2 regions of the Rossellomorea sp. FM04394 genome follow, and region 2 is predicted to be linked to the other one. Evidence: predicted binding sites of a transcription regulator. Region 2 holds the regulator's gene; the other holds the start of a gene.
The links. The regulator LexA, encoded in region 2, represses DNA repair genes until DNA is damaged. The targets are predictions, from matches to a motif close to CGAACATATGTTCG.
Positions count from the first base shown of each region.

Region 1 (5,245 bases), 320 kb from region 2:
TCATGCGTGACGGGAAAATTGAACAGATCGCTACCCCAGCAGAGCTCATTAAAGATCCTGCGAACGAATTCGTACGTGCATTTATCGGAGAGGACAGACTAAATGTTCAACAGCACCAAAAGTGCGTTTTTGACATCATGGATGAAAACACAACCTATTTGCTTTTGGAAGAATCAGAATACTCATCGATTCCATATGACGCGTCCATCCAGGAAGCTGCAAGAATACTTCTGAAGTCAGAAAAACATTATCTTATGGTTACAAAAGACGGCAGGAATGTCGGCAGCGTAACGGCCAACGGGATTCTTCGTGCAGTAGCCTCAGAAGGGAAAAAGGAGGAGCGTTCTGTATGAATTCATTCTCGTTTTTGTTCATAAACACGATATCAAACCGTTCTGATGCAATCTTAAATGGATTATTTGAGCATCTATATTTATCATTCGTATCCATTTTCATTGCGATTGCCATTTCTTTGCCACTGGGTATATACATATCACGGAAAAAACAAACGGCTGAATTTTTCATCGGAATAACTGCCATTTTCCAAACGATCCCTAGTCTGGCACTATTTGGATTTCTCATTCCCCTATTAGGTACAGGTAGTATTACAGCGATCATTGCCCTGACTGTGTATGCACTCTTACCGATACTCAGGAACACATACACAGGGATCATCGGGGTCGATGAGGGAGTCATAGAAGCAGGCAGAGGGATGGGGATGACAAGCTCACAGCTTCTGTTTAAAGTGGAGCTACCACTCGCCCTGCCTTTCATAATGGCCGGTATCCGTACTGCTACTGTCTTGACGGTTGGAGTCGCGACACTTGCAACCTTTGTTGGAGCAGGTGGACTTGGCGACCTCATCTATCGGGGACTTTCTACTTGGAATAATTCTTTAGTACTTGCAGGAGCCATTCCAGCTGCATTACTTGCATTATCTTTCGACTTTTTACTAAAGCTTCTCGAAAGGATGACAACACCTAAAGGACTAAAAGCACGGAAATAAACCACATTTCAAAGGAGAGTAAGAATGAAAAAGAAACTAAAACCCTTTATTTTATTTATAGCCCTAACTATTGTGATCGCCGGTTGCGGAAATGGCGGGGGGAAGGACACGATTACGGTTTCAGGTAAGATGTGGACCGAGCAGTTTATATTAACTCAAATGATGGCAGAGCTTCTTAAAGAGAAAACAGATCTCGATGTTAAAGTGGAAGAAGGATTGGGAGAAGTATCGATTCTGACACCCGCTCTTGAAAAAGGCGATATAGATGTATATATCGAGTACACAGGAACTGGACTGGAAGCGGTTCTAAAAGAGCAAGCGGCAGAAGGAGCTTCAGCTGATGAAATTCTGTCACAAGTCCGTAAAGGATACGAGGAAAAGTTTAATGTGACATGGTTGAAACCACTTGGATTCGAAAACACGTATACCCTTGCTTATACTCAAGATCAGGAATTCGATGCCAAAACCTTCTCTGACCTTGTACCCCTATCGAAAGATCTAAGTTTTGGTGCGCCACATCAATTTTATGAACGTGAAGGCGATGGGTACGATGCATTTGCTGAAGCTTACGGATACGAATTCAAAGCAAAAGAAAGCTTCGATCCTAACATTATGTATGAAGCGGTGAAGAACGGGGACGTCGATATTATTCCGGCCTTTACCACCGATGGAAGAATACAACGTTACAACCTGAAAACGACTACTGATGACAAAGGGTTCTTCCCACCATATGATGCCGCTCCAATCATCCGTCAGGAAGTCCTGGAAGAGCACCCTGAAGTAGAGGAAGTCCTGAATGAATTAGCAGGACAAATCTCTGAAGAAGAGATGAGTGAGATGAATGCCAAAGTGGATATGGATAAAAAAGATCCAAAAGAAGTCGCACGGGAATTTCTTATTTCCAAAGGATTAATTGAAGAGTAAGATGTTAAAAAAGTGTCAGGCAGGATATAGGAGGAGGAACACTTCCTTTTGTCCATCTGACACTTTGTTCTTATTAGAATAAATTTATAAAATTTTGAAAAGTTAGAGGGAAATATGGTATAAAAGAAGAATAGGACTTAAGGAACAGTCAAAGTATGTATGGATAAGGATCGATGAAGGAGTTGTAAGCACCCATGGAAAACCCATCCCGACAAGAAATCGGAAATATTCTTAAACAATCAAAACGAATTGCGGTTATTGGATTAAGCGATAATCCAACACGAACATCTTATATGGTATCAAAAGCCATGCAGGATCAAGGCTATGACATTATTCCTGTGAACCCAACCATTGAATCGGCATTAGGCGTTAAAGCCGTATCCAACCTGAAAGAGATTGAAGGACCGATTGATATTGTCAATGTATTTCGCCGCTCAGAATTTTTGCCTGAGATCGCGAAAGAATTTGATGAAATCGATTCTAACGTGTTTTGGGCACAACTTGGTGTAATGAACGAAGAGGCTTATCGCTTTTTGAAAGAACGTGGGTATACAGTCATTATGGATCGCTGTATAAAGGTTGAACATGCTTTAACCAAATAATCCTCACTCGTAACAAGCGGCTCTTACCGCTTGTTTTTTTTCGGATGGAAGGTTCTCCATTATCACTGAAAATAACATGCTACATAAATGAAATCCAGGCCTCATTTAGGCCAGTCACAGGAATTACATTTGCGAAAATCAAATAAAACGCTACAATAAGCAATAGTGGTTTACCTAAAGAATGATCAAAACAGGTAAACGAACAAACGTTCTTGTGTTATAGTAAACATATACATAACCAATAATACCGTACAAGTACTAGTTTACGGTTAGAGAAGTTTTGAAAGGGGAATGTTCGTGGCCAACCAGAATAAGACCATGGATTACAATGATGATGCCATTCAAGTATTAGAAGGTCTAGAAGCCGTCCGTAAGAGACCTGGAATGTATATAGGCTCTACAGATTCAAGAGGTTTGCATCATTTAGTATACGAAATTGTCGATAACTCGGTGGATGAAGCATTAGCCGGCTTCGGAAATGAGATAATTGTTACGATACATAAGGATAATAGCATCTCTGTGCAAGATAAAGGCCGGGGGATGCCGACTGGTATGCATAAACTAGGAAAGCCGACTCCTGAAGTTATTTTGACTGTGCTTCATGCCGGAGGGAAATTCGGACAAGGCGGGTACAAGACCAGTGGTGGATTGCATGGTGTAGGTGCCTCAGTCGTAAACGCCCTCTCTGAATGGCTTGTTGTGACGATTGAAAGAGATGGAACAAAATATGAGCAGCGTTTTACAAAAGGTGGAAAACCTGAAACCACTCTTGAGAAGATCGGGAAAACGAAAAAATCAGGAACTTGTATCCATTTCAAACCTGATCCGGAGATTTTCAGCAATACTACGTATAATTACGAAACGCTATGTGAGCGTCTAAGGGAATCTGCCTTCCTGCTAAAAGGATTAAAAATCGAAATCATTGATGAGCGTCATGATCAGAAGGAAGTCTTTCACTTTGAAAGCGGCATTCAGGCTTTTGTTCAATACCTTAACGAAGAAAAAGATGTACTTCATAACGTTGCTTTCTTTGAAGGGGAACACCATACGATTGAAGTGGAATTCTCTTTTCAGTTTAACGACGGTTTCTCGGAAAACATTCTGTCTTTCGTAAACAATGTTCGTACAAAAGACGGAGGTACACACGAAGCCGGAGCAAAGACAGCGATGACCCGTGTCTTTAATGAGTACGCCCGTAAAGTCGGGATTTTAAAAGATCGGGACAAAAATCTTGAAGGGACCGACATTCGTGAAGGGCTTGCCAGCATCGTCTCTGTGCGTATACCGGAGCATCTCCTACAGTTTGAGGGGCAGACGAAAGGAAAGCTTGGTACGAGTGAAGCGCGTTCAGCTGTGGATGCGGTTGTTTCTGAGCATCTTCTTTATTTCTTAGAAGAAAATCCAGATACAAGTTCCCTTCTTATCAAGAAATCCATTAAAGCCGCTCAAGCACGTGAAGCAGCACGTAAAGCAAGAGAAGATGCACGTAACGGAAAGAAACGAAAGCGTTCTGAAACCGTTCTATCTGGTAAATTAACACCGGCTCAATCGAGAAACCCTCAGCGTAACGAGCTTTACCTGGTGGAGGGTGATTCAGCAGGAGGTTCGGCTAAGCAAGGTCGTGACCGAAAATTCCAAGCCATTCTTCCACTTCGGGGGAAAGTCATCAATACGGAAAAAGCCAAGCTTCAGGATATTTTCAAAAATGAAGAAATCAATACGATCATCCATGCGATCGGTGGCGGGGTCGGCCCTGAATTCAATGTCGACGATATCAATTATGACAAAATTGTCATCATGACCGATGCCGATACGGATGGAGCCCACATCCAGGTTCTGCTATTAACCTTCTTCTATCGCTACATGAAACCATTATTAGAAGCAGGGAAAGTGTATATTGCCCTTCCTCCTCTCTACAAAGTGAGTAAAGGAGCAGGGAAGAAACAGAAACTTGAGTATGCTTGGACGGATGAAGAGCTTCAAGGAGCCATTTCTAAAGTCGGTAAAGGCTATATGATCCAGCGCTACAAAGGTCTTGGAGAAATGAACGCCGATCAACTGTGGGAAACGACGATGGATCCTGAAACACGTGCACTGATACGTGTCCGCATTGATGATGCGGCCAGAGCCGAGCGTCGCGTCACCACTCTCATGGGTGATAAAGTAGAGCCGCGCCGTAAATGGATAGAAAGCAATGTAGCATTCGGATTGGAAGAAGATGGTAGCATTCTTGAAAATGAAAACATAACGGTCGCAGAGGAGGGGTAATATATGACAACTGTAGAAAGATATCAAGACTTGCCTCTGGAGGAGGTACTTGGCGACCGATTTGGACGTTATAGTAAATACATCATCCAGGAACGTGCATTACCAGATGCACGCGACGGATTGAAACCTGTACAAAGACGTATTCTTTACGCCATGTATGTGGATGGAAACACCCAGGAAAAAGGATTCCGTAAATCAGCGAAAACCGTCGGTAACGTTATCGGTAACTATCACCCACATGGTGACACATCGGTGTATGATGCCATGGTGCGTATGAGTCAAACGTGGAAAGTGCGGAAATATTTAGTCGAAATGCATGGAAATAACGGAAGCATTGACGGAGATCCTCCTGCTGCCATGCGTTATACAGAGGCACGGCTTTCTGCGATCTCCATGGAGCTCTTGCGTGATATAGATAAGAAAACCGTGGACTTTGTACCGAACT
Region 1 is NZ_CP168654.1:2,315,221-2,320,465, forward strand. It holds gene ACCB35_RS11565 (ABC transporter ATP-binding protein) at 1-353, shown strand, start outside; gene ACCB35_RS11570 (ABC transporter permease) at 350-1,006, shown strand; gene ACCB35_RS11575 (glycine betaine ABC transporter substrate-binding protein) at 1,031-1,930, shown strand; gene ACCB35_RS11580 (CoA-binding protein) at 2,125-2,532, shown strand; gene parE (DNA topoisomerase IV subunit B) at 2,830-4,800, shown strand; gene parC (DNA topoisomerase IV subunit A) at 4,804-5,245, shown strand, end outside.
Region 1: parE (DNA topoisomerase IV subunit B) is a predicted target of LexA. The motif match lies at 2,732-2,745, and genes of this name have one in related genera.

Region 2 (5,245 bases):
ATAGGCATTCCAGGGTGTCCCGAACCTGCTTTTTCTATTGCATCAATAGATAATGTACGGATTGTATTAATTGCTAATTGATCTGTTTTATCAAACATTTGTCAGACATCCTTCCTTTTAATGTACCTTATTAATATTAATCTTCTTTGGTAGTTTATACAACTATCTTGAATGATAACATGACTTTATCATCCTTGAAAAATAAAAACCCTTGCAAAAACAAAAGCGGAGGGGATTTGCACAGCCCCTAATAGCATAAGCGTGGATAAGCTAAAAAGGGAATGTTTTCCTTTAATTCGGAATACTAAAAAACTGCCAAGGCTCTTCTAAAGCCTGGCAGCTCATTCACTTTAATGCATTTTCTTTTTGCTCTGGATATCCTGAATCTTTTTAGGGGTCACTTCATTACCTTCCGGATCAAAGATTCTTGTATTTTCTATTGTACCTTTCATCGATTGACGAAACGTTTCAAGGTATTCTTTTCTCAGTTTGGACTGCTCTTTTGCTTCTTGTTCTGTAAGTCCATTGCTTTTAGACTTTTTCGCAAGTTCATTGATTCGATTCATTTTTGTTTTTGAAAGCATCTATAAAAACTCCTTTATTGCATAATCAGCAAAATCTAAAACACAACTCAAAGTTAAGCGACATACTATTGCCATATTACTAGACTAAAGGAGATAAAACAAGAGTTACGCATTTTCCAATGAAGCCATATATTCTTTAAAACGCCTATGTACGGTAGCTTTGGAAACATCATATCCAAACCCTCTTAAAGTCGCTGCAATTTCAGCAAAAGTCAATTCGTTCTTTCTTAACCTGACAATTTCCTCGACAGGTACTTCAATCCGCTCTCTCCCATCTACATTCCCTTTGTTTTTAAGATTTTTATGGGGTTGAAAGCCATTTTCCACTGCCCTCTTCATACCTCGTCTGATTTTTAAATTATGGATTTTCCTTTGGTACTCCTCAACCATGCTCACGATATTTATGACCATAGAATCTGATTCAGATAAGTGAAGCTCACCACTATGTGTTTGACTGATAATCTTGACTTCTTCTTTTAATAAACAATGAATGAGTGCAATTTTTGCATTTCCTCTGCCAATCCTCGTTTCGTCCTGTATGAGAACTGCCGCAATCGAGTCATCTTTAATCAAATCAAGAAGTTCCAGTACACCAGGACGATCTAATTCAAAACCGCTTGCTTGATCTTTTATGATAGCAGCCACTTCGTATTGGCGTTCTTGTGCTAATTTCACTAATTCCTCTTCTTGACGCTCCAAAGATGTTTCCTGTGTGTCTTTCTTTGTACTTACTCTGCAGTAAATAACTGCCTTCATTTTCTATCCCTCTATTCTTCGTTCATTACCAATTCATAATCTGAATGGGTGGATAATGTTGGATTTTCTATAGGTAACACAAGTGATTCACCGGGTTTGATTGAGAATGATGTAAGATTATTTTCCTCTCCGACCCAAGCGATAAATTCTTCCACTGTCATAGAATATTCTTCATTATACTGTTTGGCAATAGTCCAAAGCGTGTCTCCATCCTGAACGGTGATGCTTTGATATGACGGCTGGTTTGCCATAACCACTAGCAAATAGGCTGCAGATAAAAGTGCTAAAATAAATAATATAATAATGTAAGAGAAACGATTCCAAATGTGTGTTAACATAAAAAAATACCTCCATACGAATGTTTGTTCTGTTTTTTTGATATATTCATTGTAATACGAACATTCGTTTGGTGTCAACAGAAATTCGAACTTATGTTTGTATCGACTGGAAAGACATGCTATAATGGGAACATAAGATCTATAATAGAGGTGCGTGAACATGACAAAATTGTCTAAAAGACAGCAGGACATACTAGAATATATTAAAATTGCAGTTAGAGAAAAAGGGTACCCACCTTCCGTACGGGAAATCGGGGAAGCCGTTGGTCTTGCTTCTAGTTCCACCGTACACGGACATCTGGCCAGGTTAGAGAGTAAAGGTCTTATTCGTAGAGATCCCACCAAACCAAGAGCCATCGAAATCTTAAATCTTGAAGAGGATACGATTCCACGCCAGCGTGTTGTTAACGTTCCTTTAATCGGTAAAGTTACAGCAGGTCAACCCATCACGGCTGTGGAGAATGTCGAAGAATTCTTTCCCCTGCCTGAGCGTATGGCACCTTCAGACGAACAGGTGTTCATGCTCGAAATCATGGGTGATAGTATGATAGAAGCCGGGATTTTGGATGGAGATTTTGTTATCGTGCGTCAGCAGCAAACAGCGAACAATGGAGACATCGTCGTAGCAATGACAGAAGAAGATGAAGCGACTGTAAAACGCTTCTTTAAAGAAAAGGATTATGTTCGATTACAGCCAGAGAATTCAACAATGGATCCGATCATTTTACGAAATGTATCCATTTTAGGTAAAGTCGTCGGAGTTTATCGTCAAGTACATTAGTACGTTTAAGCCGCTATGTTTAATAGCGGCTTCATTTTTTCTGTATTTCGAAAGACTTTTGTAAAAAAATAAGCAGTGGGTCGTAGCGTTTTCCCTACGACCCACTGCTTTGCTTTTAAGGATTAATACATTTGAATGTATTGCTCGCGTTCCCATGGGTGTACTTGTGTACGGAACATATCCCATTCGATCTCTTTCGCTTCCACGAAATGTTCGAAAATGTGTTCTCCAAGAGATTTAACGATTACTTCATTTGTTTTAAGGTTTTCTAATGCAGCATGTAAAGTTGCAGGAAGATCTACGATACCCGCTTCTTCACGCTCTTTTTTGTCCATAACATAAATGTTGCGGTCAATCGGCTTAGGAGCTTGCAGGTTATTCTTAACACCATCTAATCCTGCTGCTAATAATACAGCCATTGCCAGGTAAGGGTTAGCCGCCGGATCGACACTACGTACTTCAACACGTGTGCTTAATCCACGAGAAGCAGGGATACGGATTAATGGGCTTCGGTTACGTGCAGACCAGGCAACATAACAAGGTGCTTCGTACCCTGGAACTAAACGCTTGTATGAGTTTACAGTCGGATTCGTGATTGCTGTAAAAGCAGTAGCATGCTTAATGATACCAGCAAGGAATTGACGGGCAGTATCACTTAGTTGTAAGTCACCTTTTTCATCAAAGAAAGAGTTCACTCCATTTTTGAATAAGGACATATTGCAGTGCATTCCTGAACCATTCACACCGAATAATGGTTTCGGCATGAATGTTGCGTGTAAACCATGTTTACGTGCAATCGTTTTTACCACTAGTTTGAATGTCTGAATATCGTCACAGGCTTTTAATGCATTTGCATATTTGAAGTCGATCTCATGTTGACCAGGAGCTACTTCATGGTGGGATGCTTCGATTTCAAAGCCCATTTCTTCCAGTTCTAATGCGATATCACGACGGCAGTTCTCCCCTAAATCTGTAGGAGCTAAATCGAAATAGCCACCGTTATCGTTTAATTCCAATGTCGGCTCACCGTTTACGTCTAATTTAAAGAGGAAGAATTCCGGCTCAGGTCCAAGATTGAAGTCGGTAAACCCTAGCTCTTCCATTTGACTTAAGATGCGCTTTAAGTTGTTACGCGGATCTCCTTCGAATGGAGTGCCATCTGGATTGTAGATATCACAGATTAGACGGGCTACTTTTCCTTTTTCAGCTGTCCATGGGAATACCAACCATGTATCTAAATCAGGGAAAAGGTACATATCTGACTCTTCAATACGAACAAATCCTTCAATTGAAGATCCGTCAAACATCATCTTGTTATCTAAAGCCTTCTCAAGTTGGCTTAGAGGGATTTCTACGTTCTTGATCGTCCCCAGAATGTCAGTGAATTGCAGTCGAATGAACTTGACACCTTCTTCATTCGCTAATCTTAATACATCTTCTCGAGTATACTTTGCCATTTACGTATTTCCTCCTCAAGTTTATTAAAGGTTTTATTTAATGAAAAAAGCGGGACATGTCACCTTGACGCAAAGATGCCTTAGTAAATCGACCGGAATGCATCAATTCATTTCGAAGTAATTTACGCAGCTCGTCATCGGATAAATCTTGTCGTGCTTTTTCTTCCTTTTCATTACTTACGTCAGATACTACTTTACTTTCATTTTGGCTGGATACAGCAAATATCTTCTTTATCCCTGCCATGTTGATGCCTTGATCTAACAGATCCTTTACTTCCAATAACTTATCAATGTCATTCAAGGAAAAGAGCCTGCGATTCCCCTCAGTACGTGCAGGGCTGATCAGTTGGTGCTCTTCATAGTATCGAATCTGACGAGCCGTTAGGTCCGTGAGCTGCATGACAATACTAATTGGAAATAATGCCATCGTTCTACGAATTTCACTTCCGCTCATCTTGATTCCTCCTTTTGTTTTCCTTCTTGACCTTATTATATGTAATGTAAGGAGTTCTGTCAATCAAATGTTAGATTTTCTTACATAAGAAATCAATAGAAAAGGATAGTCAGATTTAGACTATCCAATTACTACTTTAATATCCTTTCCCAACAGTGATTAAACCTTTTTCAATTAAATTATCTACTGCTGTGCATACAGCAATTTTTACATGTGCGTAAGTTAACCCTCCCTGAACGTATGCCACATAAGGTGGTCTTATCGGTCCGTCAGCAGATAATTCAATGCTGGAACCTTGAATGAATGTTCCAGCAGCCATAATGACATCATCTTCATAGCCAGGCATATAGTTCGGATATGGAGTAAAATGAGAATTTATAGGTGATGCAAACTGGATTGCCTGACAAAATGCAATCATCTTATCTTTGTCATTGAATTGTACAGACTGGATTAAATCTGTTCGTTTTGCATAAGGACTTGGGTTTGTATTCATGCCGAGCTCTGTTAAGAACGCTGATGTGAAAACGGCACCCTTTAATGATTGTGCCACCACATGTGGCGCCAAAAAGAAGCCTTGATACATTTCCTGCAAACTGTAAAGAGATGCCCCGGCCTCTGCCCCTATCCCAGGTGAGGTCATTCGATACGAACATGCATCTACGTATCCTTTTTTCCCAACAATATATCCTCCTGTTTTAGCAAGGCCACCACCAGGATTTTTAATAAGGGAACCGGCCATTAGGTCTGCACCTACGTGACAAGGCTCTCTTTCTTCTACAAATTCTCCGTAGCAGTTATCTACAAAGACGACAATTTCAGGGTTAATTTCTTTAACGAAGTCAATCATTTCTTTGATTTCTTCTATAGTAAAGGAA
Region 2 is NZ_CP168654.1:1,997,138-2,002,382, reverse strand. It holds gene tkt (transketolase) at 1-98, opposite strand, end outside; gene ACCB35_RS09990 (DUF896 domain-containing protein) at 351-584, opposite strand; gene ACCB35_RS09985 (recombinase family protein) at 690-1,340, opposite strand; gene ACCB35_RS09980 (LysM peptidoglycan-binding domain-containing protein) at 1,352-1,678, opposite strand; gene lexA (transcriptional repressor LexA) at 1,839-2,459, shown strand; gene glnA (type I glutamate--ammonia ligase) at 2,582-3,916, opposite strand; gene ACCB35_RS09965 (MerR family transcriptional regulator) at 3,954-4,370, opposite strand; gene ACCB35_RS09960 (aminotransferase class I/II-fold pyridoxal phosphate-dependent enzyme) at 4,507-5,245, opposite strand, start outside.